Regions from separate parts of the Arthrobacter sp. PM3 genome, predicted to be linked through region 2. Evidence: predicted binding sites of a transcription regulator. Region 2 holds the regulator's gene; each other region holds the start of a gene.
What was found. Region 2 encodes HrcA, which represses chaperone genes, less so after heat shock. Its sites were predicted from a motif close to TTNGCACTCGNNNNNNNCGAGTGCNAA; they were not measured.

Region 1: groL (chaperonin GroEL) is a predicted target of HrcA. The motif match lies at 2,379-2,405, and genes of this name have one in related genera.
Region 3: groES (co-chaperone GroES) is a predicted target of HrcA. The motif match lies at 2,140-2,166, and genes of this name have one in related genera.

Annotation. Positions count from the first base shown of each region.
Region 1 covers NZ_CP022314.1:2,325,128-2,335,646, reverse strand. The annotation lists gene CFN17_RS10775 (ribonuclease HI family protein) at 1-195, opposite strand, end outside; gene groL (chaperonin GroEL) at 559-2,196, opposite strand; gene CFN17_RS10765 (ABC transporter substrate-binding protein) at 2,492-3,763, opposite strand; gene CFN17_RS10760 (cold-shock protein) at 3,841-4,044, opposite strand; gene CFN17_RS10755 (LytR C-terminal domain-containing protein) at 4,204-4,839, opposite strand; gene CFN17_RS10750 (DUF3263 domain-containing protein) at 4,936-5,256, opposite strand; gene CFN17_RS10745 (uracil-DNA glycosylase) at 5,374-6,153, shown strand; gene CFN17_RS10740 (siderophore-interacting protein) at 6,205-7,044, shown strand; gene CFN17_RS10735 (threonine/serine exporter ThrE family protein) at 7,076-8,572, opposite strand; gene CFN17_RS10730 (peptidoglycan bridge formation glycyltransferase FemA/FemB family protein) at 8,607-9,680, opposite strand; gene CFN17_RS10725 (TspO/MBR family protein) at 9,795-10,364, shown strand; gene CFN17_RS10720 (L-serine ammonia-lyase) at 10,385-10,519, opposite strand, start outside.
Region 2 covers NZ_CP022314.1:1,001,733-1,012,251, forward strand. The annotation lists gene CFN17_RS04675 (PhoH family protein) at 1-155, opposite strand, end outside; gene CFN17_RS04680 (phosphotransferase) at 575-1,147, shown strand; gene CFN17_RS04685 (hypothetical protein) at 1,193-1,450, opposite strand; gene CFN17_RS04690 (GerMN domain-containing protein) at 1,759-2,679, shown strand; gene CFN17_RS04695 (16S rRNA (uracil(1498)-N(3))-methyltransferase) at 2,724-3,530, opposite strand; gene dnaJ (molecular chaperone DnaJ) at 3,533-4,666, opposite strand; gene hrcA (heat-inducible transcriptional repressor HrcA) at 4,742-5,755, opposite strand; gene CFN17_RS04710 (DUF3097 domain-containing protein) at 6,004-6,855, shown strand; gene CFN17_RS04715 (DUF4870 domain-containing protein) at 7,010-7,429, shown strand; gene hemW (radical SAM family heme chaperone HemW) at 7,440-8,678, opposite strand; gene lepA (translation elongation factor 4) at 8,721-10,519, opposite strand, start outside.
Region 3 covers NZ_CP022314.1:28,006-38,524, reverse strand. The annotation lists gene CFN17_RS00165 (class I SAM-dependent methyltransferase) at 17-1,240, opposite strand; gene CFN17_RS00160 (hypothetical protein) at 1,307-1,756, shown strand; gene groES (co-chaperone GroES) at 2,326-2,622, shown strand; gene groL (chaperonin GroEL) at 2,703-4,313, shown strand; gene CFN17_RS00145 (acyltransferase family protein) at 4,529-6,583, shown strand; gene CFN17_RS00140 (DUF389 domain-containing protein) at 6,606-7,574, opposite strand; gene CFN17_RS00135 (acyltransferase family protein) at 7,723-9,819, shown strand; gene guaB (IMP dehydrogenase) at 10,035-10,519, shown strand, end outside.

The DNA.
Region 1 (10,519 bases), 1.3 Mb from region 2:
GAGGATCAGCAGCTCTTCACCGGGTATGTGCGCCGTGGCCCGGAACAGATCCAGCACCGCCATCAGTTCGCCCTGGTTGTTGGTTCCGTGCGGCCATCCGCCGGCGCGCCAGCAGTCGTCATTCACGTACCAGGCCCAGCCGGCCGGGCCAGGATTTCCTAAGGCCGAACCGTCGGCCGCTGCAGTAATCGTCACTGACCTATCCTGCCAGACCCCGCCGACACCCACCCAACCCTCCCTCACCTCCTGCACGCACCAGCCCAACCCTCCCTCACCTCCCGCACCCACCAGCCCAACCCTCCCTCACTTCCCGCACCTACCAGCCCAACCCTCCTTCGCCTCCTACTTTCGGGTTGGAGGAGCGTTGGCGTGAGCGGCGCGGAAGCTGAGAGAGGGTCGGCTATGGAACTGCAAGACGTGAGGGAGGGTCGGGGGCGGGACGGCCGGAAGTGAGGGAGGGTCGCTTGGTTGGTCGTGATTAAACGACGACGGCGGCCCCACCGCGAGGTGGGACCGCCGTCGCTGAACAGTCAGTTCAGGTGGCCGGAGGCCTGGTGGTTAGAAACCGCCCATGCCGCCCATGCCGCCCATGTCGTCGCCGCCGCCCATCGGGGCACCGGCCTTCTCGGGCTTGTCAGCCACAACGGCCTCGGTGGTGAGGAACAGGCCGGCAATGGAAGCCGCGTTCTGCAGGGCAGAGCGGGTCACCTTGACGGGGTCGTTGATGCCGGCGGCCAGCAGGTCAACGTACTCGCCGGTGGCGGCGTTGAGGCCGTGGCCGGCGGACAGGCCGCGGACCTTGTCCACCACGACGCCGGGCTCGAGGCCGGCGTTGAAGGCGATCTGCTTCAGCGGAGCGTCGATGGCAACGCGGACGATGTTCGCGCCCGTTGCCTCGTCGCCGGAGAGCTGCAGGTTCGCGAAGGCCTTGGCACCGGCCTGGATCAGGGCAACGCCACCGCCGGCGACGATGCCCTCTTCAACAGCAGCCTTGGCGTTGCGGACAGCGTCCTCAATGCGGTGCTTGCGTTCCTTGAGCTCGACCTCGGTTGCGGCACCGGCCTTGATGACTGCAACGCCGCCGGCCAGCTTGGCCAGGCGCTCCTGCAGCTTCTCGCGGTCGTAGTCGGAATCGGAGTTCTCGATCTCGGCGCGGATCTGGGACACGCGGCCGGCGATCTGGTCGGCGTCGCCTGCACCTTCGACGATGGTGGTCTCGTCCTTGGTGACAACAACCTTGCGGGCCTTGCCGAGGAGTTCGAGTCCGGCGGTCTCAAGCTTGAGGCCGACTTCCTCGGAGATGACCTGGCCGCCGGTGAGGATGGCGATGTCGGCCAGCTGCGCCTTGCGGCGGTCCCCGAAGCCCGGGGCCTTGACGGCGACGGACTTGAAGGTGCCGCGGATCTTGTTGACGATCAGGGTGGCCAGGGCCTCACCCTCGATGTCTTCGGCAATGATCAGCAGCGGCTTGTTGGACTGCATGACCTTTTCCAGGACAGCAACCAGTTCCTTGACGTTGGAGATCTTGGAGTTGACGATCAGGATGTACGGATCCTCGAGGACCGTTTCCTGGCGCTCGGCGTCGGTGACGAAGTAAGCGGAGATGTAGCCCTTGTCGAAGCGCATACCTTCGGTGAGCTCGAGCTCGAGGCCGAACGTGTTCGACTCCTCGACCGTGATGACGCCTTCCTTGCCGACCTTGTCGAGGGCTTCGGCGATCAGGGCGCCGATCTCGTTGTCGCCGGCGGAGATGGACGCGGTGGCGGCGATCTCTTCCTTGGTCTCGATTTCCTTGGCGGAGGCCAGCAGCTCTACGGTGACAGCCTCGACAGCCTTCTCGATGCCGCGCTTGAGGGACAGCGGGTCAGCGCCGGCCGCGACGTTGCGCAGGCCTTCCTTGACCAGGGCCTGGGCCAGCACGGTTGCCGTGGTGGTGCCGTCGCCTGCGACGTCATCGGTCTTCTTGGCAACTTCCTTGACCAGCTCGGCGCCGATCTTCTCGTAAGGATCGTCCAGCTCGATCTCCTTGGCGATGGAAACACCATCGTTGGTGATCGTGGGGGCGCCCCACTTCTTCTCGAGGACGACATTGCGTCCCCGCGGGCCGAGGGTGACCTTGACGGCGTCGGCGAGGGTGTTCAGGCCCCGCTCAAGACCGCGGCGTGCCTCTTCATCAAATGCAATGATCTTGGCCATAACGGCAGTAGTCCTTTCGGGACAGTCGTTAAGAATGAACCTTCGCTGTGGTGCCCGCGACGGACGATCCCTACCCGGCGGCCTCTGTATGCCGCTGGGTCCGGGATCTCACCCCAGCAAGGTGTTCCTCTAACTCCTGGACCGGCCGCCCCACAGCGCGACCGGCTGGGCCGGGCGCCGTGTTAGCAGTCAGTGCGCTGGAGTGCTAAGTCAATAATTAGCACTCCCCCGGGGAGAGTGCAAGCAGTGCCCGGGCCGGAACGCCCGCCGCCCGGGCGCAATTCGCTACGAGCGATCAGCCGCCGCCGCTGCTTCCGGCGGTTTCCGTCCCGGTCATTTTGGCCTGGTTGTCCGCGCCGTAGGTGTAGACCACGTAGTTCGCCTGCGTGATGTCACCGTGGGCATCGAAGTTGATCCGCCCGGACTGGCCGTCGTAGTCGGGCCGGCGGCCGGCCCGGAGGGCGTCGGTGCAGGCCTTGTAGCTCGTGCACACCTCGGCGGCGGACGGGCCGGCTGACTGGCCGGCTGACTGGCCGGCTGATTGACCACCTGCGGCGGAGATTCCCCCGGAGACGCCCACGAGCGAGGCGGCGATGGAAGTGCCGGCATCGTCTTCAGCCGCGGCGGCCGCGATGCCCGCGAGGGTGACGGCGTCGTAGGTCTCGGCGGCGAAGATCATGTCCTTCAGGCCGGGGTCGACGGCAACGAGGTCGGCCTGGAACTCCGCGGACGGGAACACTCCGGGGAGGACCCCGCGGGCGCCCTCGAGCGCCCGCGCGCCCAGTCCGGAGCCATACTGGCTGACGGCTCCGTCGCTGAGCACCAGCTTCTTGCCGGCGAGGCCGGCGTTGTTCAGTTCGGCGATGGCACCCTGGGCGCCTTCGCGCGCGACCAGGACCACGGCGTCGGGATTGGCGGCCTTGACGTCCGCGACGGCCTGCTGCGCCTGGCCCGGCTTGAATTCGGCCTGCGCCACGGTTTCCAGTCCCGACTGCGTGGCGGCCGCGGCGACGGCGGCGCCGACACCTTTGCCGTAATCGCCTTCCTCATGCAGCACCGCGAGGGTTTTGGCGCCGCCGTCTTTGGCCAGCTTGGCCAGGACGGGGGCCTGCGCGACGTCGGCCGCGGCCGTGCGGAAATAGTAGCCGCCGCTCTTGTAGTTGCTGAGCGCGGCTGCGGAGTTGGCTGGCGAGATGACCGCCACTTTGGCGTTGGCGAGCACGTCGATGGCGGCCGGCGCGCGGCTGGAATCGGTCGGACCGATCACGACGTCGGCCTTGGCCCCCACGAGTGCCTTGGCCTGGGCGGCGGTGTCCGCGCTGACGGTTTCCGGCAGCAGTTCCACGGGCTTTCCCTTGTGGCCGCCGGCGTCGTTGATGTCCTTGACAGCAAGCTTGGCCGCGGCCAGCTGCGGGGCGTTGAGAAAATTCTGCGGGCCCGTGTTGTCCAGGAGCAGGCCGATGCGCAGGGTTCCGTCGCCGCTGGCGTCGGCGCTGGAGACCCGGGCGCTGCCGGCAGGACCCAGGCAGCCCGTCAGCGCCAGGGCGGCTGCGGCGGCGGCCGCCAGGGCGCGGGTCGGTGGTACAGTTCCGCGGCGGCTCCGGGCCGCGTCCCGGAGGGTGTTCGTGACGGCGGGACGTGCCACTAGGCGGGCCGGACGCTTTCGGCCTGCGGGCCTTTTTCGCCTTCGCCGATTTCCAGCTCCACCCGCTGGCCCTCATCCAGCGCGCGGTAGCCTTCCCCGATGATCGCGGACCAGTGCACGAAGACGTCGTTCTCGGACCCGTCCACTGTGATGAAGCCGTAGCCTTTTTCGGCGTTGAACCATTTGACGGTTCCCAGTGCCATGGTGTCCACACTTTCAGCTAGCTTGCGTTCGGCCCACGTCGGTGTGCGCCGCGGACTGCGAAGAGAAATCCGCAGTCACTGTATCCACAGGGTCCCGCAGGAATGCCGGCGACGGGCAGGCCCGCCGGTGAATAGTTATTGAGGCGTAACCGGATCGGGCTACTGGAAGCCGGGGCCGATGACGACGACGAGGGGCAGGTTGAACTCGGCGGACTCCACCAGGGTGTCGATGCCCAGGAGCGTTCCGAGCGCCTCCGCGTTGCCCTTCTGGTCCGCGCTGCTGTAGAAGATCACCGAGGACTGCTGCGGGACACCGCCCCAGTTGCCCGTCTCGCCCAGGACCCAGCCCGCGGAGCTCACCGTACCGCCGACCCGGCCGGCGAGCCCGGCGGTGGTGGTGCCGTTGTAGATCGTGACGGGCTGCGACTTGTCCACGCCCGCGTCGGGAGCTGCCGAGGCAGTTGCCGCAGGCTCCGTGGTTGTTTCGGGGCTGGCGGTTCCGGCGGCCTCGGGGCTGGCCGGGGCGGTGCCGGCGGCGGTGGGGCTCGCCGGGCTGGAAGCGGACGGGGTGGCGGATGCGCTGGCACCGCCCGATACGGCCGAGGCCTGGCCGGCGGAGAATCCGAGCTTCGGCAGGATCAGGAAGGCCACGAGTCCGATCGCCAGCGCCACGCAGCCGGCTGCGAGGATGGGCACCAGGCTCCGGCGGCGCGATTCGGCGACGGCCCGGTGGACACCCTGCCGGGTGGAGGTCTCCGGGACCCGATCAAATTCATCCCGAGCGTATTTGGTCATGGTAAAACGACGTCCTTGCTGATTTCATACGGGGCGCCCGGGTCCGGAAACGGACGCGGCAAAAACTTGCGCAGCCGGGTGCGGTGTGACGCGGCTCTACGAGTCTGTTCCCAGGCGACGGGCCGTGCGGGCACGTTGGCGTGATGTACGTAGTCTACGCAATCTCTTGACCAGCATGGGATCGTGAGCCAGCGCCTCCTCGGTGTCGATGAGGGCGTTGAGGATCTGGTAGTAGTGCGTGGCCGACAAATCGAACAGCTCACGGATGGCCTGTTCCTTGGCCCCGGCGTACTTCCACCACTGCCGCTCCAGGGCCAGCACCTGCCGGTCACGCTGGCTTAGCCCGGAATCCCCGGACACCCCGTCCGGGGCGGCGGAATCCCTCGTGGGCACGTGCTCCTGCGCTGCTTCGGCCACTGCATCCTCCCTGGCTGGTTCCGGCAAAAACCCTTACCCATGCTACGGCCGAACAACAGGGTTGTCATTCGGCGCGGAGCCGGGGCGGACTGCGACTGCCGCCGGACGTGGGGAAGAATGGGAGCTGTGTTTGATTCCGACGCCCTGTTCGAGCTGGAACCTGCAGCCGCTGACAACCTCAGTTTCACGGACCTCGCCCGGCAACCGCTGGCCGAACTCGTCGCGCCCGACTGGGCCGGGGCGCTGGCGCCGGTGGAGGCGCAGCTGCGCCAGGCCCTGGACTACGTTGCCGGCGACGCCGCCGGGCACGAGGTGCTGCCGTCCCCGTCGAATGTCCTGAGGGCATTCCGGCAGCCCTTGGCCGGCGTCCGGGTGCTGATTGTGGGGCAGGACCCCTACCCAACGCCCGGGCACGCCGTGGGGCTGTCCTTTGCCGTGGATGGCGCCACCCGGCCGATTCCCCGCAGCCTCGGCAACATCTACAAGGAACTTGAGGCGGACCTGGGCTTCCCGCCGCGCGTCCACGGGGACCTGGGCCGCTGGGCGGAGCAGGGCGTGCTGCTGCTGAACCGGGTGCTCAGCGTCCGCGCCGGCGCGGCGGGATCACACCGCGGCAAGGGTTGGGAGGACGTCACGGCCGCGGCCATCCGGGCCGTCGCGGAACGGCCGGCCGACGGCGGGTCCGGCCGCGCGCCCCTCGTGGCGATCCTGTGGGGGAAGGACGCCGAGTCCGTGCGGCCGCTGCTGGGGTCCGCGGCCGTGATCGCCAGCGCCCACCCCAGCCCGCTCTCCGCCGCCCGCGGCTTCTTCGGCTCCCATCCCTTCAGCCGGGCGAACGCGCTGCTGCAGGACCAAGGCAACGGGACGATTGACTGGGAGCTGCCACCGCTGCCGTAACAGCTGTCCGGCGGGAGGGCCCGGGCGGGGTTCTTCGTTAGGCTTAGCTGCATGACCTCCGTCCCCGCAGCCACCACCGCCAACAAGAACTCGCGTCCCCAGACTGACCTGACGGTCCTGCGCCGGGAGCAGCTCTCCCCGCACATGGTCCGGATCATTGCCGGCGGCCCCGGCTTCGCCGGCTACGTCAACAACGGCTACGTGGACCGATACGTCAAGATCGTGTTCCCGCAGTCCGGCGTGGAGTACCCGGAACCGCTGGACCTGTGGGCCGTCCGGGAATCGATGCCGCGCAGCCAGTGGCCGCACACCCGGACGTACACGGTCCGCTGGGTGGACGAGGCCGCCCGGGAACTCGCCATCGACTTCGTCATCCACGGCGACGAGGGCCTGGCCGGCCCTTGGGCCGCTGCGGCGCAGCCGGGCGACCGCCTGACCTTCACCGGCCCGGGCGGCGCCTACAACCCGGACCCGGCGGCGGACTGGTACCTGTTTGCCGGTGACGAGGCAGCCCTGCCGGCCATCAGCGCCGCCATCGAAGCCCTGCCGCAGGACGCCCGTGGCCTCGCCTTCCTCGAAGTCGACAGCGACGCAGACCGCCAGCCCGTCGCTGCCCCGGCCGGCGTCGAGCTGCGCTGGCTGCTGCGCGGCGGCGTGCCCGCGGGCGAGAGCGACGTCCTGGTCACCGCCGTGCGCGACGCCGAGTGGCCCGAGGGCCGTGTCCATGTCTTCGCCCACGGCGAGCGGGGCTACATGAAGGGCCTCCGGGAGGTCTTCTTCGCCGAGCGGGGCCTGGAACGGGCGCAGGTGTCCCTCTCCGGTTACTGGGCCAAGGGCCGGGTGGAGGATGACTTCCAGGCCGAGAAGAAGCTGCCCGTAGGGCAGATCTAAGGGCAAGATCTAGAAGCGCAAGATCCCGGAGTTACCGGCGGCGCGCCCGGCGCCGCTCGTTGCTCGCCAGGCCCCGGGTCAGGGGCCGCGCCAGGGTGTCGCCGAGGACGATTCCGGCGGCGACACCGAGCACGATCGCGCCGGCGTTAAGCATTCCGCCGGCCCCGATGAGGATCTCGGATTCCTCGATCGTCAATACATACATGGATCGGAATATAGTGAGTCCGGGCAGCAGGATCAGGGCCGCGGGGACAGCCACCACGAGCTGCGGTGCGCCCATCCGGAGTGCGACGACACGCGCCAGCAGGCCGATCACCACCGCCGCGAGGGCCGGCGCGAAGCGCGGGCCGATCCCAACGGCGTCCCCGCCGATCAGGACCAGGTGGCCCACGACGCCGACTGCCGCCGTCGGGAGCAGCAGTTTCCATGCGGTCTGCTCGGTCACGCCGATGGCCACGACGGCGACGGCGACCATGGGCACCAGCAGCCACAAGGGATACGCCGGCGGGAATGTTTCTGTGACATCGATCGGTTCCATGCCGGTCATGTCCCCGACCACGAAGCCGATGGCAATGCCGGCGACCAGCGCGCCGAAGGTGAGCATCGTGGACAGGAACCGGCCCGCCGCCGTCACGGGGAAGCCGTTGATCGCGTCCTGCACCGACGAGACCAGCCGGCCGGTTGGGAGCAGCAGCAGGATGCCTCCCACCACCACGATCGCCGGGGCAATCTGGATCCCCGCGGGACTGCCGAACCTCCACAGCAGCAGGGCGACGATGGTCACCAGGAACGAACACGAGGCCGTGATGAAGAAGTCCGGGGTGCGCCAGCGGCCCAGCTGGCGGGCCAGCAGGCTGACGAGCAGGTTGGAGACGAACGCAACAGCCGAGGCGCCCGGGCCCCCGCCCAGGACCCCGACGAAGACCGCGGAGAACACACCGAACGCCACCGTCACCATCCAGCGCGGGAACGGCTTGGCGCTGCGGGTGATTTCCTCAAGCCTGCGGACGGCTTCCTCGCGCCCGACGCCGCCGGCGACGATGTCCGTCACCAGCTGGTGCACTTGCGCCAGGCCGGCGTAGTTGTTGGTCCAGGAGCGCACGACGCGAAGCAGGGAAATGGGCGTCTGGTCCTTCGGGGCATAGTTGATGGCCACCGACTGGTTGGTGATGTCCACCTCGATGTGCTTGAGGCCCAGCGCGGCGGTGATGGCGATAATGCTGGTCTCGACCTCGAGGGCGCCGGCCCCGTACCGGAACATGGATTCGGCCAGCTTCAAGGCGAAGTCGATGGTCTTGCGGGCCGAGGTGTCCACTCCGCCAACCTGGATCATCGGGTTTGCGTAGGGGCTGCCCGCGAGCCGGTCCACGATGCTCATCGGTGCGGTGGGCGGGTTCTCGCCCTGCACCAGCCGGCGGAGCATGCGCTTGGCGGCGACATTCTGCCGCGCCTGCATGGGCGACATCGGTTCGGTCCGGGGCAGGCCGCCCGTGGGCGGCCTGCGGCGGCCGTCGGTGTCTTTGGTCATTCCGGCCTCCTCACTGTCCGTTGCTGCCGCGCGCTTAGTAAAACTGCTGGCCCGTGCGCCGGGTGTAGACCTGGCGTGCCAGCCGCTCCCCCGCGGCCATCCAGGCCTTGTACTTCAACGGGTTCAGCACCTGGTCGTAGCAGCCCACGAAGTCCGTCACCGTCTTGCTGAAGCTGGTCTTGAAGAGGCCCAGGCCGTGGAACGGGTTGGACGTGTCCTTGAGCTTGTCGCTGGGCGGCGTGCCGCAAAAGTCGTACTCGGTGCAGCCCAGGTCCTTGAGCTGGTTGATCGCAGTCCACTGCACGAGGTGCGAGTCGCCGTACTGGCTCCGTTTCTGCAGCGAGCCGCCATCCTTGTACGTTCCCTTGCGGCCGTAGTTGATCACGAACGCGCCTACCGAGGGCACGCCGTTCTCGTAGACGAAGAGCAGCCGGCCCTGGCCGCGGGCCAGGAAGTTGTTCCAGAACTGGCGGTAGTACTCGTACTCGCGGACCCGGACCTGGGACTTGGCCTCCACCGTGGTGGTCATCAGGGCGTACATCGCCCGGAAGTTCTCCTCCGTGGGTTCGACGTTGTGTACTTCGACGCCCTCGCGGATGGCGCGGCGCACGGCATTGCGGCCGCGGGAGTGCAGGTTGCGCAGCAGCTGGTTCTCCTCCGGCGAAATGTCCAGGAGGGCCGTGGAGTCGTTGGGTTGCAGGTTGTGGGTCTTGACCAGTCCGGCGCCTTCGAGGACCTTGACGGCGTCGTCGGACAGGATGATGTCCGGCTCGATCTTGATGGCGAAGACGCCCAGCCGGGCCCTCTTCACGAAGTCGGCGTTCGCCGCCGTGATTGCCGGGATGTCCTCGACGGACTCCACATCGGGGCCCTTGATCAGGTACCACAGCTTGCCCAGGAGCGGAAAGGACTTCTCCAGGACCAGGTTGTAGCTCGTGTAGTCGGCCGTCTCGTAGACCAGGTGCAGGGGCTTCCAGCCATAGTGCTGCTTGACCTCAGCGAAGGCCTCCGATTGCAGGAGATTGCCGCCGTTGGGGTTCGCGGTGACGTGGGCATCCCAGTTGGCAATCTCTTCGGCAGAGGCAAAGCGGGCAGTGAATTCACGCAAGGGTGCGGTATCCAATCATTGCGGTACGAGCTTCGGCGGCATGCAGACATGCAGCCCCAAGTCTATCGGCCCGCGCCCTGCCGCCGGTCCGGGCGGGGCGGTTACGCTGGTCTCATGCAGGCTCAGCAACAACCGGCGGAAGGCCCTTCCGAAGCGGCAGACGGCCGCTCCCGGGGTGCCGGCACCGGCGCCCAGGTAGTCGCACTTTTTCTGTTCCTCGGCGCGTCGGCGCTCGTGGCGGCCCTCGGCGGGCTGGCGACCGCGAACAACGTCAACGGCTGGTACGCCACCGCGGACAAAGCGCCGTGGTCCCCGCCCAACTGGGTCTTCGGCCCGGTCTGGACGCTCCTCTATACCGCGATGGCCGTCGCGGCGTGGCTCGTGTGGCGCAGCCGCCCGGCAGGCTCCCTGACGCCGGACAAACGGTCCGCCCTCACCGCCTATGCGATCCAAATCGTCCTGAACCTGCTGTGGACCCCGGTGTTCTTCGGCCTGTACCCGGCGATCGGGACGCCGGCGCTGTGGATCGCCTTCGTGATCATTGTGGCGCTGGCCGTTGCCGTGGCCGTGACCGTACTGCTGTTCGGCCCCATCAGCCGGACGGCAGGACTGCTGATGCTGCCCTACCTGTCCTGGATCGTGTTCGCGTCCTCCCTGAACCTTTGGGCTGCGCTACACAACTGAGGGCATTACAGGCACGCGGGTTAGCATTCGACGACGTTGACGGCGAGGCCGCCCATGGCGGTTTCCTTGTATTTGGAGGACATGTCCTTGCCGGTTTCGCGCATGGTGACGATGACTTCGTCGAGGGAGACGCGGTGGGAACCGTCGCCCCAGAG
Region 2 (10,519 bases):
AGGGCTTCGTCGTGGCTGCCCAGCGACTGGACCATCTGCTCTGAGTCGTCAAACAAGACCACCTCCGTCCGCAGCCCTGGTAGGGAGTGGGGAAATTCCCCTGCGGTGCGCTCTCCGGCGCTGAACCGGGCCTTGCCGTTCGCTGCTTCAGTCATGGTGTTGGCCCGCGGGCCTCTGGTCCCCTCCAGTATGAATATGGTCAGTCCCCCGGGTACCCCCGCCGGCGGCGGTTCGCACCGTCCGCGGCCCGGGTCACCGGATCCCTCCATCTTACGCCAGCGAAGGACACCCGACGCCGGTCGGGATCCGGCGGCGCCCGCCGCAGTGACAGCCGTCGTCCTCGTGGCGGCACGGGCCTTGCCCGGCGCGCTTGCCCCTGTAGCCTGCTCGGATGGTTGGGGACGAGCCGGAACTCACAGGCGGTAATGCCTCCGGGAAAGTTGTGCGCGTTGGCCGCACCGTCCGTAAGCCCTGGTTGGAGAACACTGCCGCCGTCCAAAGTTATCTCGGCGCGCTCCGGTCGTCCGGATTGGACGTACCCCGCCCCCTGGGGCGGGACGAGGATGGGCGAAGCGTGGTCGAGTACGTCGAGGGCACACTCGCGATGGATCAGTCGCCGCTCGGGAACGACGACCTGCGCCGCGTCGGCCGGATGATCCGGGAAATCCATGATGCGAGCGAAGCAACTGTCATTGCCAATCCCGGCGGCTGGAAAATGCTGCTGCCTGCGGAGAATCCAGACTTGATGTGTCACAACGATCTCGCCCCGTGGAATCTCATCATGGGAGAGCGCTGGGTCTTCATCGATTGGGACGGCGCGGGCCCCAGCACGCGGCTGTGGGATCTTGCCTACGCCGCACAGTCCTTCGGTCAACTGGTCCACGGACAACCGGTGGCGGAGGCTGCCATAAGGCTGGGGGCCTTTGCCGACGGGTATGCAGCCGATGACTCGCTCCGGAAGGCGCTGCCGGCCGCGATGGCGAAAAGAGCAACAGCGATGTTCAATCTCCTGAAGTCCTCGAACGAAACCGGTTTCCAGCCGTGGGCGGCGATGTACCTCAACGGACACGGTGATCACTGGCGTACCGCCGCTGAATATGTTGCGCACAATCAGGAGGCCTGGGCACATGCGCTCGTGCAGCGGTGAGTCGACGCGGCCGACGTCGGGCGCAGCCGGATCCGTCCGCGACACTTACAACACACCCTGCCCCAACTGCTGCCACGCATCATCAACGAGCTTGCCCGCGTGACCCGGCCCGGCGGCAATGTCCTCCTGGGCTTTCATGCCGGCGGTGGGCACCGGACGGCCACGCGCGCTTACGGCCACGAAGTCACTCTCACCTCGTATCTGCACGACCCGGCCGACACGGCCGATCTTCTCACCCGCCACGGCATGACGATTACGGCGCAACTCACCAGGGAGCCGCGCCCGGTGGAAACTCAGGCGCAAGCGTTCATCCTCGCAAGGCGTTCCCGCTGACCGATACGGCGCGGTTCCCGAAATTATGTATCAACTTCGCATCGGCCTCATATCGTTCCCGTTGCAGTTCCGCCGACCGGCCCCAAACCAGGCTTGCGGGCCGGGCCGGTGTGCCATGCTGGAATTCGGCTCTCCCGCGGGCCGCCGGTCCGGTCTCCCGGCAGGCGCAGGCGGGCGGCCAGCGGGCCATGGCGGCCACACACCGATCATCGCTGCGGAGAGCAGCGTGCACATGAAGGGGCGGCAGCATCAGGCAGCGTGGAGCTCAGCAGTCAGCAGTGAGGCGACTCCGCCGCGCCTGGCTGGGACTTGTGCTGCCCGCGTCCCTGCTGCTCTCCGGCTGCGTGGCGACGCCGCAGGACGGCGTCACGACCTCCAGCAGCCCGTCCGAGCTCATCCCGGCCTCAGCGTCGGGCGCCCCCACCCCCAGCGCCCCGCTCGAGACCGCGCAGACCTCCAACAAGGCTCCCGTGTACTGGATCGGCCGCAGCAACGACAACGCGTTCCTCTACCGCGAGTTCCGGGATGTGCCGGACCAGGACAACCCGGTCACCCGCGCCCTGCGGGTGATGATGTCCCAAAAACCCCTCGACCCGGATTTTTTCACGCCGTGGCAGAACCCGAAGAAGCTTTCGACGTCGATCTCCGGCAAGAACGTCATCACGGTTGATGTCTCCGCGGACGCCTTCAACAGCAACGTGGACGCGGGCATGGCCGAGCGGGCCATCCAGCAACTCGTCTACACGGCGACGGCGGCCGCAGCCAGCGCCGGCCTGATCGATTCCGGACAGCAAGTCCAGGTGGTGGTGCTGGTCGACGGGCACACGGACTATGTCGCCTTCAACCACGTCCGGCTGGGGGCGCCGACGTCCCGCAGCGCCGGAATGGTCGCCCCCGTCTGGATCATCGATCCGCAGGAAGGCACCACCGTGACGGACGGGGCGGTCAAGATCAGCGGCCGGAGCACAGTCCAGGGCGGGAAGCTGCGCTGGGAGATCCTCAAGGTCGACGGCGACAACGCCAAGACCGCCTACCTCAACGGCAACGCGACGGCCTCGGCCGACTCCACGCAGTCCGGACTCTACTCGTTCTCCGCGAACCTGGGGCCGGGCCGATACGAAGTCCGGGTCTCCCAGGTGGACCCTGCGGACAGCGGCAAGGAAGTCTTCGCCGATACGCGCGGGTTCACGGTCAAGTAGTCAGGACCGTACAGGCAGTCACGGCCAAACAGGCAGGTTGCCGGCTACCAGCGTCCCAGGATGTCGCTGGCCACGACGACGGCGGCGGGACCGGCCGTCGACGACCGCAGCACATGGTGTCCCAGAAGGGCTGTGACCGCCCCCGCGTCGCAGAGCCTGGTGACCTCACGGGGGCTGATGCCGCCTTCCGGGCCCACGATCAGGAGCACCTCGCGGGAACCGGCGTCGCCGGCCGCGATGCCGCCGTCGTCAGCACGCCCCGGCCCGGACTCACTGTCCAGCCAGTCTTCCAGCACACGGCGCAGCGGTCGGACGGCGTCTTCGTGCAGGATGACCGCGAGGTCCGCGGCCGCCACGGCCGCCTGGAGCCCGGCGCCGTCGACGGCGGAACGGACCTCCGGAATCCAGGCGCGGCGGGCCTGCTTCGCCGCCGCCGTCACCACTGACTGCCACTTGGCGTGCGCTTTCGCGGCCCGCTCGGCCTTCCACCGCACAATGGACCGCTCGGCCTGCCAGGGAATGACGGCGTCGATGCCCAGTTCGGTGGCTGTCTCGGCCGCGAGTTCGTCACGGTCTCCCTTGGCCAGGGCCTGGACGAGGACCAACCGAACGGCGGGCCGCGGCTCCTCGGCCAGGTCCAGGCATTCGACGCTCAGCTCGGCGGGCTCGACGGCGGTCACCGTCCCGGTCAGCCGCTTGCCGGCGCCGTCAGCGATGTCCACGGCTTCCCCGACGGCAAGCCGCTTGACGGTGACGGCGTGCCGGGCTTCCGCCCCCTCGAGGACAAAAACCGAGCCGGGGACCTGCTGGTCCAGTGTGCCGGGGGCGGTGAAGAAGACCGGGTTGCTCACCGCTACAGGCTACCGAGCCGGTCGCGGAGTTTGGCGAAAAGTCCGTGGCTGGCGGCGAGCTTTCCCGGGTGGTTGTGTTCGCCGCGTGCCTTGGCGAGCTGCCGGAGAAGGTCTTCCTGGTGGGCGTCGAGCTTGTCCGGGGTTTCCACCTGCAGGTGGACTTTCAGGTCGCCGCGGCCGTGGCCGCGGAGGTGGGTGACGCCGAGGCCGCGCAGGGTGATGACCTCGCCCGGCTGGGTGCCCGGCTTGACATCGATTTCCTGGGGCCCGTCAAAGCTGTCCAGCTTCAGTTCCGCGCCGAGTGCCGCAGACGTCATGGGAATGTTCAGGCTCGCGTGCAGGTCATCACCGTCGCGGACAAAGGTGGGGTCGTTGTTGACCCGGATCTCCACGTACAGGTCGCCGGCCGGGCCGCCGGCGGGTCCGGCCTCGCCCTGGCCGGACAGCTGGATGCGGGTGCCTGTGGCGACACCGGCGGGGACCTTGACAGTCAGGGAACGGCGGCTGCGGATCCGGCCCTGGCCGCTGCACTCGTTGCAGGGATCCTTGATGACGGTGCCGAAGCCCTCGCAGGAACCGCAGGGCGCGGAGGTCATGACCTGGCCCAGGATGGACCGCATGGCGCGCTGGACCTGGCCGCTGCCGCCACAGATGTCGCAGCGGACCGGGTGGGTGCCCTCGCGGCAGCACGAGCCCTCGCACGTGGGGCAGATGACGGCCGTGTCGACCTCGAGCTTCTTATTGACCCCGAACACGGCGTCGCGGAGGTCGATCCGCACGCTGATCAGTGCGTCCTGGCCGCGGCGCATCCGGGACGCCGGGCCGCCCTGGCCCCCGCCGCCGCCGCCAAAGAAGGTCTCGAAGATGTCCTGGAACGCGAAGCCCTGGCCGGAGTAGGAACCGCCGCCGAAGCCGTTGTCGGTGCCGTTTTCGTTGCCCGTGGTGTCATAGACCCGGCGCTTCTGCGGGTCGGAGAGGACCTCATAGGCGTGCGTGACGGCCTTGAACCGGTCCGCGGCGTCCTCCCCCGGGTTGACGTCCGGGTGCAGGGTCCGGGCAAGTTTCCGGTAGGCCTTCTTGATTTCTTCCCCCGTTGCTTCGCGGGAGACTCCAAGAACGTCGTAGTGGCTGCTCAAAGTGTGTATCTCTTCCTTGTTGTACTGCCTGTGGGCATTGCCTGCGGGCAAGAAGTCGCGACGGTCCCGGGCCTGTCAGGGCCCCAGGATCCTGGAAAGGTAGCGGGCCACCGCTCGGACGGCTGCCATGGTGGTGGGATAGTCCATCCGGGTTGGCCCCAGGACGCCGACCTTGGCCGTGGCGTCCGGCCCGTAGGCGGTGGCCACCACCGAGGCTTCGGCGAGCCCGTCGTAGGGATTTTCGCGGCCGATGCTGACCGTGACACCGCGGGGGTCTTCAGCCATCTCGCTGAGCAGGCGGAGCATGACCACCTGTTCCTCGAGGGCCTCCAGCACGGGGCCGATGCTGAGCGGGAAGTCCACATTGGATCTGGCCAGGTTGGCCGTGCCGGCCATGACCATCCGCTCCTCACGGCTGCTGGTCGCCAGTGCCTCCAGGCCATGGGCCAGGGCGTGGGCAGCTCCGCGGCGCGCCGGAGCGGCGCCGGCGACGACGGCGGGCAGCAGTTGCGGCATCAGGCTCAGCGGGGTTCCGGAGAGGCCGGCCAGGAACGCGGTGCGCAGCTCGGCCAGCGCGTCATCGGCGATCTCCTGTCCGACGTCGACCACGCGCTGCTCCACTTTGCCGGTGTCCGCAATCAGCACCGTCAGCACTTTCCGGGGTGCCAGCAGCACGAACTCTATGTGCCGGACCCTGGCGCGGCTCAGCAGCGGATACTGCACGACGGCGACCTGGTTGGTCAGCTGGGCCAGCAGCCGCACGGTCCGGTCCAGGACGTCATCGAGGTCCTGGGATCCTTCCAGCAGCGCCTGAATGGCCCGGCGCTCGGCCGGGGACAACGGTTTGACGGCCGAGATCCGGTCGACAAACAGCCGGTAGCCCTTGTCCGTGGGGATCCGACCGGCGCTGGTGTGCGGTGCCGTGATGAGTCCCTCATCTTCCAGCGCCGCCATGTCATTGCGGATCGTGGCGCTGGACACGCCCAGGTGGTGGCGCTCCACCAGCGCCTTGGACCCGACAGGCTCGCGGGAATGGACATAGTCCTCCACGATGGCGCGCAGCACTTCGAGTTTGCGCGGTTCGCTCATGCTCCACCTCCAATCGACGCTCCCGCAGCCGGCGCCTGCCCCCGATCGTCCTCATCGCGTCCACCCGTGGGAAAGGGCGGTCCGGAACCGGACAGGGGTTAGCACTCGGCATGCCTAAGTGCTAACCAGTCTAATATGACTCGGCGCGTTGTTAGCATTGGATTCGCTCCGGGCGTTGCCCGCGGGTCCGGCCCCGGAGTGATTCCACTGACCGCCGTACGTTCCGAGTGCAAAGTTAGCGTGTAGAGATGTCGTACCAGAACTGGGGTCCCCAGGACCTGTCAGCCCCCGCCAAAACGCAGTTGCCGGAAGTCCCGGTGGAACGCGGCATGGTGCTCGAGGAGGTCCAGTCCGGGTGGGTTGGTGCCGTGACCCGGGTGGAAAAGTCCGGCGGCATGCATGTGGTGGCGCTCGAGGACAGGCGGGGCAAGTCCAGGTCCTTCCGCCTCGGTTTCGGCTTCCTGCTGGAGGGACAGCCGATCCGGCTAATGCCGCCGGCCCCGAAGCAGGCGGCCCCGGGCGCCGGTGCCGGCCGCACCGCCTCGGGCTCGGTTCGGGTGGCGGGACAGCGCGCGCAGGTGGCCAAAGCCAGCCGGATCTGGGTGGAAGGCAAGCACGACGCTGAACTTGTGGAAAAGGTCTGGGGCGATGACCTCCGGGTGGAGGGCATCGTCGTCGAGCCCCTGCACGGCATTGACGACCTTGCGGCGGCCGTGGCGGAGTTCCGGCCGGGCCCGGGCCGCCGGCTCGGTGTGCTCGTCGACCATCTGGTGCCCGACTCCAAGGAATCCCGGATCGCCGAGGCGGTCATGGCCTCGCCGGGTGCCGCCGGCAACGTGCTGATCGTGGGACACCCGTATGTGGACGTGTGGCAGGCCATCCGGCCCGCCGTGCTGGGGATCGAACGCTGGCCCGTGGTCCCCCGCGGCGTCGACTGGAAGACCGGGATCCTGACGGCCTTCGGGTGGCCCCATGAAACGAAGGAGGACATCGGTCTCGGCTGGCAGAAGCTCCTCGGGGCAGTGCGCAGCTACGCCGATCTGGAACCCTCCCTGCTGGGCCGGGTCGAAGAGGTCATCGACTTCCTCACCGTGCCGTAGCCCGACGTGGCGGCCGCCCGGCGGTCCCCATTTCGGCGGCCGAGCAAGTATTCTTGGAACGGCGGCCGCGCTCCCGGCGCGGTCCCGGCAATTCACGGCATGACCACCGCAGAACCAAGCAGCATCGCATCACCGCAATCCGAAGGGCTACATCGTGGCAGATAACGCACGCGAACACACGGGCAACCAGGCCGGCCATGGCCAGGCCCCGTACCATGGCGTTCCGGCAAATGCGCTCCCATTGACGGCCAGTGAGGACCGGCGGTGGGCCACCCTGGCGCACTTCGGCGGCATCCTGGGCTGTGTGCCCTCGCTGCTGATCTACCTGATCTTCAAGGACCGCGGCCCGTTCACCGCGCAGGAATCCAAGGAAGCCCTCAATTTCACGCTGCCCCCCACGATCGCGGCGGTGCTCGCCAATCTGCTGGTCTTCATTCCGGTGGTCGGCAATCTCTTTGCCGTGCTGGCCACGGTGATCTGGATTGCCGTGACCTGCTTCTCGGTCGCGGCAGGCATCCACGTCAACCGCGGCCAGCCGCACCGTTACGAGTTCAACCTGCGCTGGATCAAGTAGCCCGTCCGGCTTAGTCCGGCAGGATCCGGCGGACGACGGCGTCGGCCAGCAGCCGGCCCTTGAGCGTGAGGACCAGCCTTCCCTTGAACGCGGCCGCGGGCTCCACCAGTCCGTCGGCGATCAGCCCGGCGACGGCGTGCCGGCCGGTATCGCCCAGGCCCCCGAGGCTGGGGATGTCGAGGCCGGTGCTGAGGCGGGCCTCGAGCATCACACGCTCCACGGAGCGGGTCGCGGCGTCCAGGGTTTCCCGGCCCGCGGCGGGCGAGGCCCCGGCGCCGAGGCGGTTGGCGTACGCGGTGGGGTGCTTGACGTTCCACCAGCGGACTCCGCCGACATGTGAGTGCGCGCCGGGTCCGATCCCCCACCAGTCGTCGCCGCGCCAGTAGGCGAGGTTGTGCCGGCACGCCTGTTGCGGGGTCCGCGACCAGTTGCTGACCTCGTACCACGCAAGCCCGGCCGCTGAGATCAGCTGGTCGGCGAGTTCGTACTTGGCGGCGTGGTCGTCGTCGTCGATTTCCGGGACTTCGCCGCGACGGATCTGCGCGGCCAGCTTGGTGCCATCCTCGACGATCAGCGCGTAGGCGCTGATGTGGTCAGGCTCGTAGGACAGCGCGGTTTCCAGTGAGTAGCGCCAGTCCTCCATCGATTCCCCGGGCGTGCCGTAGATCAGGTCGAGGCTGACGGCCAGCCCGGCATCACGCGCCCAGCGGACTACTTCCGGCACCCGGGAGGGCGTGTGCGTGCGATCCAGGACCTTCAGGACGTGGGGCACGGCGGACTGCATGCCGAAGGAGACCCGGGTGAACCCCGCGTCGGCCAGCAGTTGCAGGGACTCGGGCGTGACGGAGTCCGGGTTGGCCTCGGTGGTGACCTCGGCGCCGGGCTCCAGGCCCCAGGCTTCGATCGCGGCGCTGAGGATGCCGGCGAGGTCCTCCGCGGGGAGCAGGGTGGGAGTGCCGCCGCCGAAGAAAACGGTGCTGAGCGGGCGGGCCGGCAGCCCGGACTCTTTCAGGACGCGCCCGGCGAAGGCCACTTCCGCGATCGCGGTGCCCGCGTAGGCGTCCTGCGATGCGCCGCCGCCCAGTTCGGTGGCGGTGTAGGTGTTGAAATCGCAGTACCCGCAGCGGACCGCGCAGAACGGGATGTGCACGTACAGCCCGAAGGCACGGTGCTCGGCCCCGGCAGCCGCCTGGGCGGGCAGGAGCCCGTCCGGCGGCGCCGGGTCACCGAGGGGAAGGACGCTAGGCACGGGCCCCGCCCACTGTCGCGGCTGCTGTCATGACCGGCACCGCTACTTCTTGGCCTTGTCCTTGGCCTTGGACTCCTCCGTGGTGAGGGCGGCAATGAACGCTTCCTGCGGCACCTCGACGCGGCCCACCATCTTCATGCGCTTCTTGCCTTCCTTCTGCTTCTCCAGCAGCTTGCGCTTTCGGGTGATGTCACCGCCGTAGCACTTGGCGAGCACGTCCTTGCGGATGGCGCGGATGTTTTCCCGGGCGATGATCCGGGAGCCGATGGCGGCCTGGATGGGAACCTCGAACTGCTGCCGCGGGATGAGTTCACGCAGTTTGCCGGTCATCATGACGCCGTAGGCGTAGGCCTTGTCGCGGTGTGTGATGGCGGAGAAGGCGTCCACCTGCTCACCCTGGAGCATGATGTCGACCTTGACGAGGTCGGCGACCTGGTCGCCGTCGGCCTTCCAGTCCAGCGAGCCGTAGCCGCGGGTCTTGGACTTGAGGATGTCGAAGAAATCGAAGACGATCTCGGCCAGCGGAAGCCGGTAGCGGATCTCCACCCGGTCCTCGGAGAGGTAGTCCATGCCGCCCATGACGCCGCGGCGGCTCTGGCAGAGCTCCATGATGGCACCGACAAACTCGTTCGGCGCCAGGATGGTGGCGGACACCATCGGCTCACGGACCTCGGCGACCTTCCCCGTGGGATATTCGCTCGGGTTCGTGACGTGGACCACCGACTTGTCCTCCAGCGTCACCTCGTACTCGACGTTGGGGGCCGTGGAGATCAGGTCCAGGTTGTACTCGCGCTCCAGCCGTTCACGGGTGATTTCCAGGTGCAGCAGCCCCAGGAAGCCGACGCGGAAGCCAAAGCCCAGCGCCGCGGACGTCTCAGGCTCGTAGACCAGCGCGGCGTCGTTGAGCATGAGCTTTTCCAGGGCGTCGCGGAGCACCGGGTAGTCCGTGCCGTCCAGCGGGTACAGGCCGGAGAAGACCATCGGCTTCGCGTCGGCGTAACCGGGGAGGGAGTCGCTGGCCGGCTTGGCCAGGTTGGTGACGGTGTCGCCCACCTTGGACTGGCGGACGTCCTTCACGCCGGTGATCAGGTAGCCCACCTCGCCCACGCCCAGGCCCTTGGACGGGATGGGCTCGGGTGAGCTGACACCGATCTCCAGGAGCTCGTGGCTGGCGCGGGTGGACATCATCTGGATGCGTTCGCGGGGATGCAGCATTCCGTCGACCACGCGGACGTACGTGACGACGCCGCGGTAGGTGTCGTACACCGAGTCGAAAATCATGGCCCGGGCCGGGGCATCGGGGTCCCCGACCGGGGCGGGGAGGTCGCGGATGATCTTGTCCAGCAGCGCTTCCACGCCCGCGCCGGTCTTGCCGGAGACGCGGAGCACGTCTTCAGGGTCGCCGCCGATCAGGCTGGCGAGTTCGGCCGCGTACTTTTCCGGCTGGGCCGCCGGGAGGTCGATCTTGTTCAGGACCGGGATGATCGTGAGGTTGTTCTCCATCGCCAGGTAGAGGTTGGCGAGCGTCTGGGCCTCGATGCCCTGGGCGGCGTCCACGAGGAGGACCGCGCCCTCGCAGGCCGCGAGCGAGCGGGAGACCTCGTAGGTGAAGTCAACGTGGCCGGGCGTGTCGATCATGTTCAGTGCGTAGCTGACGCCGTCGAGTTCCCAAGGCATGCGCACTGCCTGGGACTTGATGGTGATGCCGCGTTCGCGCTCAATGTCCATGCGGTCCAGGTACTGGGCCTTCATGTCACGGGACTGGACAACGCCGGTGTACTGGAGCATCCGGTCGGCCAGCGTGGACTTGCCGTGGTCAATGTGCGCAATGATGCAGAAGT
Region 3 (10,519 bases), 970 kb from region 2:
CCGGACCGCGTGCGTATTAGACCGGCTCCACCGAGATGGCCACCCGGTCCTCGCCGATCCTGGTGAGGACCAGGGTAGCCGACTTTTTGTTCTTGCCCTTCGCGCTGCCGCCCGGCAGCAGCTGCTTGCGCAGCTCTTCCGGGGTGACGGCCGTGCCGCGCTTCTTGATCTCCAGGACGCCGATGCCCTGGTCCCGTACCCAGGCTTTGAGCGCCTTGACGTGGAACGGCATCACGTCCAGGACCTTGTAGGCCCTGGCGAACGGCGTGTCGCGCAGCTCGGGTGCGCAGATGTAGGCGATGTGCTCGTCCACTAGGTGTCCGTCCAGCTGGAGCGCGACGTCGGCCACCAGACCGGCGCGGATCACCGCCCCGTCGGGCTCGTACAGGTAGCCCTCCACCGGGCCCACGGGCGCCGCCGGGCCGGCGTCGAAATCCTCGCCGCTGGTGAGTTCGGCGGCACCGCGGGGACCGAGCACCAGGGCTGCCCGCCGCACTCCGGGGCGCCGCACTCCGTTGAACCACAAGGCCACCTCGGTGACGTCCCCGTCCACGGAAACCCACTGCGCCTCGCAGCCCGCCGGCACGGAATCGTGCGGCATGCCGGGCCCCATTTTCACGCCGACTGCGCGCCCGGTGCCGGCCAGCGACTCCACGAACGACAGCGGCGGGGAAAAGTCCTCCGGATCCCAGATGCGTTTGGTGCCCGAGGCAGAGGTGGTGCGCCGGGCCGGGTCCAGCCAGACGCCGTCGACCCCGTCCAGCGAAACCGCGGTGGCATCGGCGTGCACCACGGTGGCGTTGCGGAACGGGATCAGGTTCATCGTGGCGCAGGCCGCCGTGGCCTCGTCCATCTCCACCGCGGTGACCTTCAGGTCCAGGGACGCCAGCGCCATCGCATCGGCGCCCAGCCCGCAGCCGAGGTCCGCGACATGGCCGGCTCCCGCCTCCGCGAAGCGTTGCGCGTGCCGGGCCGCGACGGTCAGCCGGGTGGCCTGTTCCAGGCCGGCTTTGGTGAAGACCATTTGCCGGGCGAACTCGCCGAACTTGGCCTCGGCCTTCGTCCGCAGCCGGGACTGGGTGAGGACGGCCGAGACCAGTTCGGGGGAGTGGCCGGCCTTGCGCAGCGACGCTGTGAGGCGGAAGGCCTCGTCCTCGCGGTACGGGCCCAGCGACGCCAGCAGTTCCCAGCCCTCCGGGGTCAGGATCGGGGCGATGTGTTCCTGCGGTGCGTCAGTCATGCCATCCAGCGTAGTTCAGCGCCGGGGACCCGCTGTGAACGGACCAGCCGGGCTAGGCTTGACGGCATGGAAGACAGCGGTACAGGCAACAGCACCCCAGAGGACACGGCCGGGCAAAACCCGGCCGGACCGGACGGCACCGGCGGGGACAGCGCCGGTCCGGGACGCCGCCACCTCCACGGCCCGGCCCGCTACGCCCGGCCGGCGCTGATCGCCGGAGCCGTGATCGCCGTCGTGTGCGCTGCGCTGCTCGTGATCATCTTCTTCCTCGATTCCTTCAACGCCACGGTCTATTCCGTCGGCGGCAAGAGCGTCCAGGACGCCACGGATGAGGCCCGCGCCATCCGGGACACCTATGCCACGGCCCGGCTCGGCGGGATCATTTTCCTGCTGGTCGGCCTCGTGCTGGCCGCGGCCGGGGGACTGCTGGTGTACCGGCACCGCAACGACGCCGGCCCCGATGAGGATGCCGAGGACGGCGAGGACGTCGATTTCGAGGACCTCGCCGGCCAGTAGCCGCATGCCCCCACCGGACATGCCCACTCTTTGGCGCCAGCGCCGGACATGCTTCGCACCTCCGGTGGGACATGCTCATTCTGCGCGGCAAGGGGCGGGCATGCCCCGCGGAACCCCTTCGCCCCGGGGGACATGCTCATTCTGCGCGGCCACGGCTGGGCATAGCGGTGCTATGTCCAATGGTGGAGGCCAGGGCTGAGCATGTCCCGGGGCGACGAGGGCTGATGGGGGCCGGGTGACTGCGGGCCCGGGGCGTTGGGCTGGGGTGTCCACGGGGCATGCTCATTCTTTGCGGCCACGGGTGGACAGGGGGGTGCTATGTCCAGTGGTGGAGCCTCAGGCTGAGCATGTCCTGTGCGGGGATGTTCACCTGAAACGAATTTCTGGCACTCGCCTTGACCGAGTGCTAACCCGTTACATAGAGTCGTCATTAGCACTCTCCCTAGGAGGGTGCTAACACATGAAGCACGTTCCGCCAGGCGCGCTGCCGGCACCGCGACGACGGTCTGTACGCCTTGGCATCACCGCTTCATAGTCCACGAATTTGCTGACGAAAAGGAGAGGTCCGAGTGTCGGTCTCTATTAAGCCTCTTGAGGATCGTATTGTTGTCCGCCCGCTCGAAGCCGAGCAGACCACGGCTTCCGGCCTGGTTATCCCGGACTCCGCACAGGAGAAGCCGCAGGAAGGCGAAGTTGTCGCCGTAGGCCCCGGCCGCTTCGACGACAACGGCAACCGCGTTCCCGTTGACGTTGCCGTCGGCGACGTCGTCATCTACTCCAAGTACGGCGGAACCGAAGTCAAGACCGGCGGCACCGAGTACCTCGTGCTCTCCGCCCGCGACGTTCTGGCGATCGTCGTAAAGTAACTCTCTTGGACCCCCGCGCAGCCGATCCTTCGCCACGAACGGATCAGTTGCGCGGGGTTCTGTCTTGAAAGGACACAACCATGGCAAAGCAGCTTGCGTTTAACGACGCTGCCCGCCGGTCGCTTGAAGCCGGCATCGACAAGCTCGCCAACACCGTCAAGGTCACGCTGGGCCCGCGCGGCCGCAACGTCGTACTGGACAAAAAGTGGGGCGCCCCCACGATCACCAACGACGGCGTGACCATCGCCCGCGAAGTCGAGCTGGATGACCCCTACGAAAACCTTGGCGCGCAGCTTGCCAAGGAAGTCGCCACCAAGACCAACGATGTTGCCGGTGACGGCACCACCACCGCCACCGTCCTGGCCCAGGCCCTGGTCAAGGAAGGCCTGCGCAACGTTGCGGCAGGCGCCGCACCGGGTGAGATCAAGCGCGGCATCGAGGTTTCCGTCGAAGCCGTCGCTGCCCGCCTGCTGGAGAACGCGCGCCCGGTCGAGGGCACGCAGGTTGCCAACGTTGCCTCCATCTCCGCCCAGAGCGACGAGGTCGGCGAGCTCCTGGCCGAGGCGTTCGGCAAGGTCGGCAAGGATGGTGTGATCACCATCGAGGAATCCTCCACCACGCAGACCGAACTGGTCCTCACCGAGGGCATGCAGTTCGACAAGGGCTACCTGTCCCCGTACTTCGTCACCGACGCGGAGCGCCAGGAAGCCGTCCTCGAGGACGCCCTGATCCTGATCAACCAGGGCAAGATCTCCTCAGTGCAGGAATTCCTGCCGCTGCTGGAAAAGGCGCTGCAGAGCTCCAAGCCGCTCTTCATCATCGCCGAGGACGTCGAGGGCGAGGCCCTCTCCACGCTGATCGTCAACCGCATCCGCGGCACCCTGAACGTCGTGGCCGTCAAGGCGCCGGGCTTCGGCGACCGCCGCAAGGCCATGCTGCAGGACATCGCGACCCTCACCGGCGCCCAGGTCGTTTCCCCGGAGCTGGGCCTGAGCCTGGACACCGTTGGCCTTGAGGTGCTCGGCACCGCCCGCCGCATCACGGTCACCAAGGACAATACGACGATCGTCGACGGCGCCGGTTCGGCCGAGGACGTTGCCGCCCGCGTTGCCCAGCTGCGCGCCGAGCTGACCCGTACGGATTCCGACTGGGACAAGGAAAAGCTGCAGGAACGCCTGGCCAAGCTGGCCGGCGGCATCGGCGTGATCAAGGTCGGCGCCGCCACCGAGGTCGAGCTGAAGGAAAAGAAGCACCGCATCGAGGACGCCGTGTCCTCGACCCGTGCGGCCCTTGAAGAAGGCATCGTCGCCGGTGGCGGCTCCGCCCTCATTCACGCGCTGAAGGCCCTCGACGAGGACTCCGCCGTTCAGGCCCTCGAAGGTGACGCGGCTGCCGCCGTCGGCATCGTCCGCCGCGCCCTGACCCAGCCGCTGCGCTGGATCGCCCAGAACGCCGGCTTTGACGGCTACGTGGTGGTTGCCAAGGTGGCCGAATCCGCCGTCAACCAGGGCTTCAACGCCAAGTCCGGCGACTACGAGGACCTGATCGCCGCCGGCGTGATCGACCCCGTCAAGGTGACGCGTGCGGCCCTCCGCAACGCTGCCTCCATCGCCGCGCTGGTCCTCACCACGGAAACCCTCGTGGTGGAGAAGCCGGCTGACGAAGACGAGCACGCAGGCCACCAGCACTAAGCTGCGCCCGCAAGAGGGACGGCCCGGCAACCTGCCGGGCCGTCCCTTTTTTGCGGCCGGACCCGGCCCGGCGGCGCACGGACGCCGCAGCGAATTAACTGGAAACTCCCATCTTGGCGTGCCTGAATAGAGAGCGATGCCCGCCGCGACGATTGGCCATCAAGATTACGGTTGGGTAACATGGACGTTTTGGTTACCGGTATGAGGGGTTTTCTATGACACAGCAAAGAACCCTGGTCCCGCCTGCCCAATCCGGCGGCGCTCCGCCGACAAACCGCAAGCCCACTTTCCGGCCCGAAATCCAAGGGCTCCGGTCCCTGGCCGTGCTCATGGTCATGAGCTACCACATTTGGCTGGGCCGGGTCTCCGGCGGCGTGGACGTGTTCTTGCTGATCTCGGCGTTCCTCATGACGCTGCAGTTCGTCGGACGCTATGAACAGCGCCGGCCCATGGCACTGATCAAACACTGGCTGCACCTCTTCCGGCGCCTGGTCCCGGCCGCCGTCACCGTGCTCGTGGCCGTCCTCGCCGCCAGCATCCTCTTCCTTCCGCGGACCCGCTGGCTCGAAGTGATCTCCCAGGGCTGGGCCTCCCTCTTCTACGTCGAGAATTGGTTCCTGCAGTCCCAGGCCACCAATTACTACGCCTCGGACCACAGCCAGGCCAGTCCCTTCCAGCACTTCTGGTCCCTCTCGATCCAGGGACAGGTGTTTATCCTGTGGCCGCTGATCTTCGCCGGCGCGGCCCTCGTGGCCAGGCGCTTCAAGCTCCGCTACCGCGTGCTGCTCTGCTACATCTTCGCCGCGATCTTCGTCGGCTCCCTGATTTTCTCGATCCTCTACACCCGGTCGTCCCAGACCGAGGCCTACTTCGACACCGGGGCACGCCTGTGGGAGTTCGCCCTGGGCACCCTCGTGGCGTTGTTCCTGCCGGCCCTGCGGCTTCCCCGGAAGGTCCGCATGGGACTGGGCTGGCTGGGCATTGTGGCCATGCTCAGCTGCGGCCTCCTGCTCAACGTGGAGGCATCCTTCCCCGGGTACGTGGCCCTCTGGCCCACCCTGGCCGCAGCCTGCGTGATCGTGGCCGGGCAGACCGGCAGCAAGCTTGGCGTCGACCGCTTCCTCAGCTCGGGCCCCCTGGTCCGGCTCGGGGACATCTCCTACGCCTTGTACCTGTGGCACTGGCCGGTCCTGGTCATCTCGCTGGCCGCGACGGACAAGGACCGGGCCGGGCCCATCACGGGTTCCGTGATTGTGGCCGTTTCGCTGGTGCTCGCCTACCTCACCACCCGCTTCATTGAAAAGCCCTGGCGGGAGTGGAAATGGCCGGAGCTCAAGCGGCGGCGCGCCGCCATCGCGATCGCCGCGGCCGTGGTGACCGCCGTCGTGCCGCTGGTGGGGTGGCAGCTCCAGATCAACGTCGCCACGGCGGCGGCCGCCAGCCAGGCCTGGGCCAACAACCCGGGCGCCCGGGCACTGGACCCGGCCTATGTCAGCGGGGCCGACCCTTCCGCCCCGCTCCTTCCCAGCCTCACGACCGTCGCGGACGACTGGCCCAAGTATGAGGGCGGCTGCACGTCGAATGAGAAGGAACTCACGAACATCTGCACCAATGGCAAGCAGAATGCCGCCAAGACCGTGGTGATCATCGGCAATTCGCACGCCCACGTCTGGGCCACCCCCGTCCTGAGCCTGGCCGAGAAGTACGGGTGGAAGGTGGAGGCCATCACCAAGGGCTACTGCCCGGTCACGGTCGGTCCGGCGCCGGGGCTCTCCGACGGCTGCCTGGACTTCAACAAGGACACCCTCAAGAAGGTGCTGGACATGAAGCCGGACCTCGTGGTGACCACGAGCACCCGCACGGAACCGGCCCCGGGGGCCACGGAGTTCATGGACCCGGGCTGGGTTCCGCCGATCAAATCCATTAACGACGCCGGCATCCCTGTCGTGGCGCTGCGGGACACCCCGCGCATGCACAAGCCCGTGCCCGCGTGCCTGGAGGATGATCCCGACGACTACGCGGCCTGCGGATCGACGACGGCCGAGAACTACCAGGCCACGTCGCCCGACACAGCGGTGGCCGGGCAGTTGCCGGACACGAAGTTCCTGGACTTCAGCCGTTTCTTCTGCCAGAAGCAGGTGTGTCCGGCCGTGATCGGCAACGTCATGGTCTACAAGGACGACAACCACGTCACCAGGACCTACATGGAGAGCCTCACCCCGTACTTCGAGACGGAGTTCCTGGCGGCGACCGGCTGGAACGCCGGGTAACGGGCACCCGCGCCGCGGGCCGTCAGCGCTGCTGGCGGCCCGCCTTGCGCCGCAGCCGCAGGGCCGCTTCCGGTGACAGCCGTTTGGTCACCAGCCGGTAGAACAGCAGCACCCCGACGCCGGACACCACGATTCCGGCCAGGTTCAGGAACAGCTGCAGGGCCGAGCCGGCCGCCTTCTGGTATTCGCCCAGGACCAGTGCCACGGCCACGAACCCGGCCGCGGGCACCGTCGTGACAGAGATGAACACGCCGACCAGCGTGGTCGAGCGCCGGCTGATGACCGAAAGCATCCCCGCGGTTCCGGCGAGCACGGCGACGATCAGCGAGTACGGGCCCGGGTGGTAGATGAATTCGACGGCTGTGCCACGGTCGAGCGTATCCGCGGGGAAGAGCCCGAGCGGGACCGACAGCCATGCGGTCAGGGCAGCGGCGAGCATCGCCGCGGGAAACCCGATGCCGAGGGCCAGGGCCGCGTCGCGTCCGAGCCGCCGCTGGCGCCGGACCAAGGCCACGGCCAGCGCGGCCAGCGGTCCGAACTCCGGCCCCACGGCCATCGCGCCGACGATTGCGATCGTGGAGTCCGTGACGATGCCGATCGCGGCCAGCTGCGTGGCCAGGACCAGGAATGTCAGATAGCTCCACGTCAGGCGTGAATCTTCGCCGCTTTGCCGGGACACCTCGTCCCAGATCACGGCGTCCGCTCCCTCGCCGGGGGCCTCTGCCTCCGCCCGGTCCGCGCGGTCCGAGAGCACCAGGTCCGGCATGGTGATCGCAATTGATCCGAGCTTTTGGACATCGAGGGCATGGAGTTTTTCCACGAGCCCTTCCACGGATTCGCGGGCGAGCAGGACCTCGACGACATCCCCCGCCGGCATGACCGATGCGCCCTTGTCCACGGCGACTTCCGCGACGCCGACCTCGCCGGCGCAACTCTCGAGAACAACCCCGGACAACTCGCCGGGGACACAGATTCGCAGCTGCACGATCACTTCGCGGCCTCCTCAGACGCGTATCAGCCTAGCTGCCGGCGCGCCCTCCCCGGACCGCGCCGACACCGGCACGGGGCCGCCGCGATTGGCAATGAAAGTTACGTTTCGGTAACATTGAGGTTTTGGAGGCCGTCACGGAGGGTTTTGAGTGTCGAACGAGCGAACCACCGCCACCCCGCCAGCAGCGGATGCGGGTTCACCCGCGAGCCGAAAAGCCAGCTACCGTCCAGAAGTCCAGGGCCTTCGCGCCCTCGCGGTCCTCATGGTGGTCACCTACCACGTGTGGCTGGGCCGGGTCTCCGGCGGCGTGGACATCTTCCTGCTGATTTCAGCGTTCCTGATGACACTCAGCTTCACCCGGAAAGTCGAAACCGGTGCACCGCTGAAGCTGCTGGGGCACTGGCTGCACCTGCTCAAGCGACTGCTGCCCGCCGTCGTCGTGGTGGTCCTCGGCGTGCTGGCCGGCACCTGGGCGATCCTGCCGCAAAGCCGCTGGCCCGACGTCCTGGACCAGGCCTGGGCCTCGCTGCTGTACAGGCAGAACTGGCTTCTGGCGGACAGCGCGGTCGACTACTACGCGCAGGACCATTCGGGGGCGAGCCCGCTGCAGCACTTCTGGTCGCTGTCGATCCAGGGCCAGGTGTTCGTGCTGTGGCCGCTCGTGTTCGCCGGCACGGCACTGCTGAGCCGCCTCCTGCGGGGGCCGCTTCGGCGCCGCACCGGCAGGGACCACGCGCTGCTGGGCTTCCGGCCGCTGCTGGCCACTGCGTTCGGCGCCATTTTTGTCCTGTCCCTGGCCTACTCCGTTCAGCAGACCGCCACCAACCAGGCCCACGCCTATTTCGATACCGGCGCCCGGCTCTGGGAGTTCGCGCTCGGCTCGCTCCTGGCGCTCGCGCTGCCGTACCTGAAGCCGGGCCGGATGGTCCGCGTGGTGCTGGGCTGGGCAGGCCTGGCAGCCATGCTCTCCTGCGGGCTGCTGCTGACCGTGGACCGGTCATTCCCCGGCTTCATCGCGCTGTGGCCTACGCTGGCCGCCGCCGCAATCATCACGGCCGGGCAGAGCGGCAGCCGGTTCGGCGTCGACCGCTTCCTGACCTGGAAGCCCCTGGTCTCGCTCGGGGACAACTCCTACGCGCTCTACCTCTGGCACTGGCCGCTGCTGGTCCTGGCCCTCGCCGGCGCCGGCATCACGGCACCGAACCTCGTCCAGGGGCTGTGCATCGTGGCCGCGTCCCTCGTCCTGGCCGTGCTCACCACGCGTTTCGTCGAAAAGCCGCTGCGCGAATGGCACTGGCCGAAGCGGCGCGCCTGGCGCACCGCCGTCGTGATTGCCGCGTGCGGTGCACTGCTGGCGGGGCCGGTCGCCGTGTGGCAGACCCGGCTCGTGGCCGATGAGGCTGCCGCGGCAGCCCAGCCGAAGGAACTGACCCCCGGGGCGGCCGCCCTCGCTCCGGAGAACGCCGGCAAGCCCACCCCGGAGGCGAAGATCATTCCCGCCCCCGCGGCGATGAAGAACGAGTGGGCCGACATCGACGGGCTGTGCACCGACGAGAACGTCCCCAGCGACCCCCTGCTGCAGGGCTGCCTGCAGAACAACAAGCCGGAGAAGGTCACCAAACGCATCGTGGTGCTCGGCGATTCGCACGCCCAGCAGTACATGGCGGCGCTGGGCCCGATCGCGAAGAGCCACGGCTGGGAGGTTGTCACGCTGCTGAAGGGCAACTGCCGTTTCGGCGGGGAGTCCCCGGAGCGGGACGCGGACTGCAACGCCTTCAACAAGGCCAGCGCGCAGTACGTCATGGACCACCGCCCCGACGCCGTCTTCACGGTCGCGTCCCTGACCCACAAGGAGGCGCCGTTCGAGACCGAGGTGCCGCAGTACCTTGAGGGCATCAAACCCTTCACCGACGCCGGCATGGACGTGGTGGGCATCCGCGACAACCCGCGCTTCACCATCAACATGCCCGAGTGCGTCCAGAAGAACGGTGAGGCCGCCGCGCAGTGCAATGTGCCCGAGCAGGAGTCGCTGGCCGGGTCCTCGCCGCTGGACGCCTACCGCGGCAAGGTTCCCGGGCTGCACCTGATGGACATGAGCGATTTCATCTGCGCCAACGGGATCTGCCCTGCGGTGGTCGGCAACGTGTACGTCTACAAAGACGACAACCACCTGACCAAGACCTACGTGCAGACCATGATCCCGATGTTCGAGCAGCGGCTCCTGGCCGCGACCGGCTGGAAGTAGCACGCCCCGGCCCCCGGCACCCCCGGGGGCCGGATGGGATGGCTCACATCGGACGGGCACATTACCGTCCCCGGCGGCTGCGGAATATGGGGATCGCCGCCAAGGTTCTACTATTTATTCAACCCCTCTGCACAGACCAGACCCGTAATGACTGGCTGGTCATCTGTTGCAACCCCTACCCGTGAACCCCGTAACCCAAGGTAAGAGGCGCACTCATGACCCAGCCCGAACACGACCCCTTCGGCTTTATCGGCCTGACCTACGACGACGTCCTGCTGCTGCCCGGGCACACCGACGTGATCCCCTCGGAAGCGGACACGTCCTCCCGGATCTCCAAGCGCATCACGGTCCAGACCCCGCTGCTGTCCGCGGCGATGGACACCGTCACGGAATCCCGGATGGCCATCGCCATGGCCCGCCAGGGCGGCCTCGGCGTCGTGCACCGCAACCTGTCCATCGCCGACCAGGCCGACCACGTGGACCGGGTCAAGCGCAGCGAATCCGGCATGATCACCAACCCGCTGACCATCGGCCCCGAGGCCACCCTGGCCGAACTGGACGAGATCTGCGCCCGCTACCGCGTCTCCGGGCTCCCGGTGGTGGACGAGGGCAACAGGCTGCTGGGCATCGTCACCAACCGCGACACCCGCTTCGTGCCGGAATCGGACTTCCCGATCCGGCTGGTCAGCGACGTCATGAC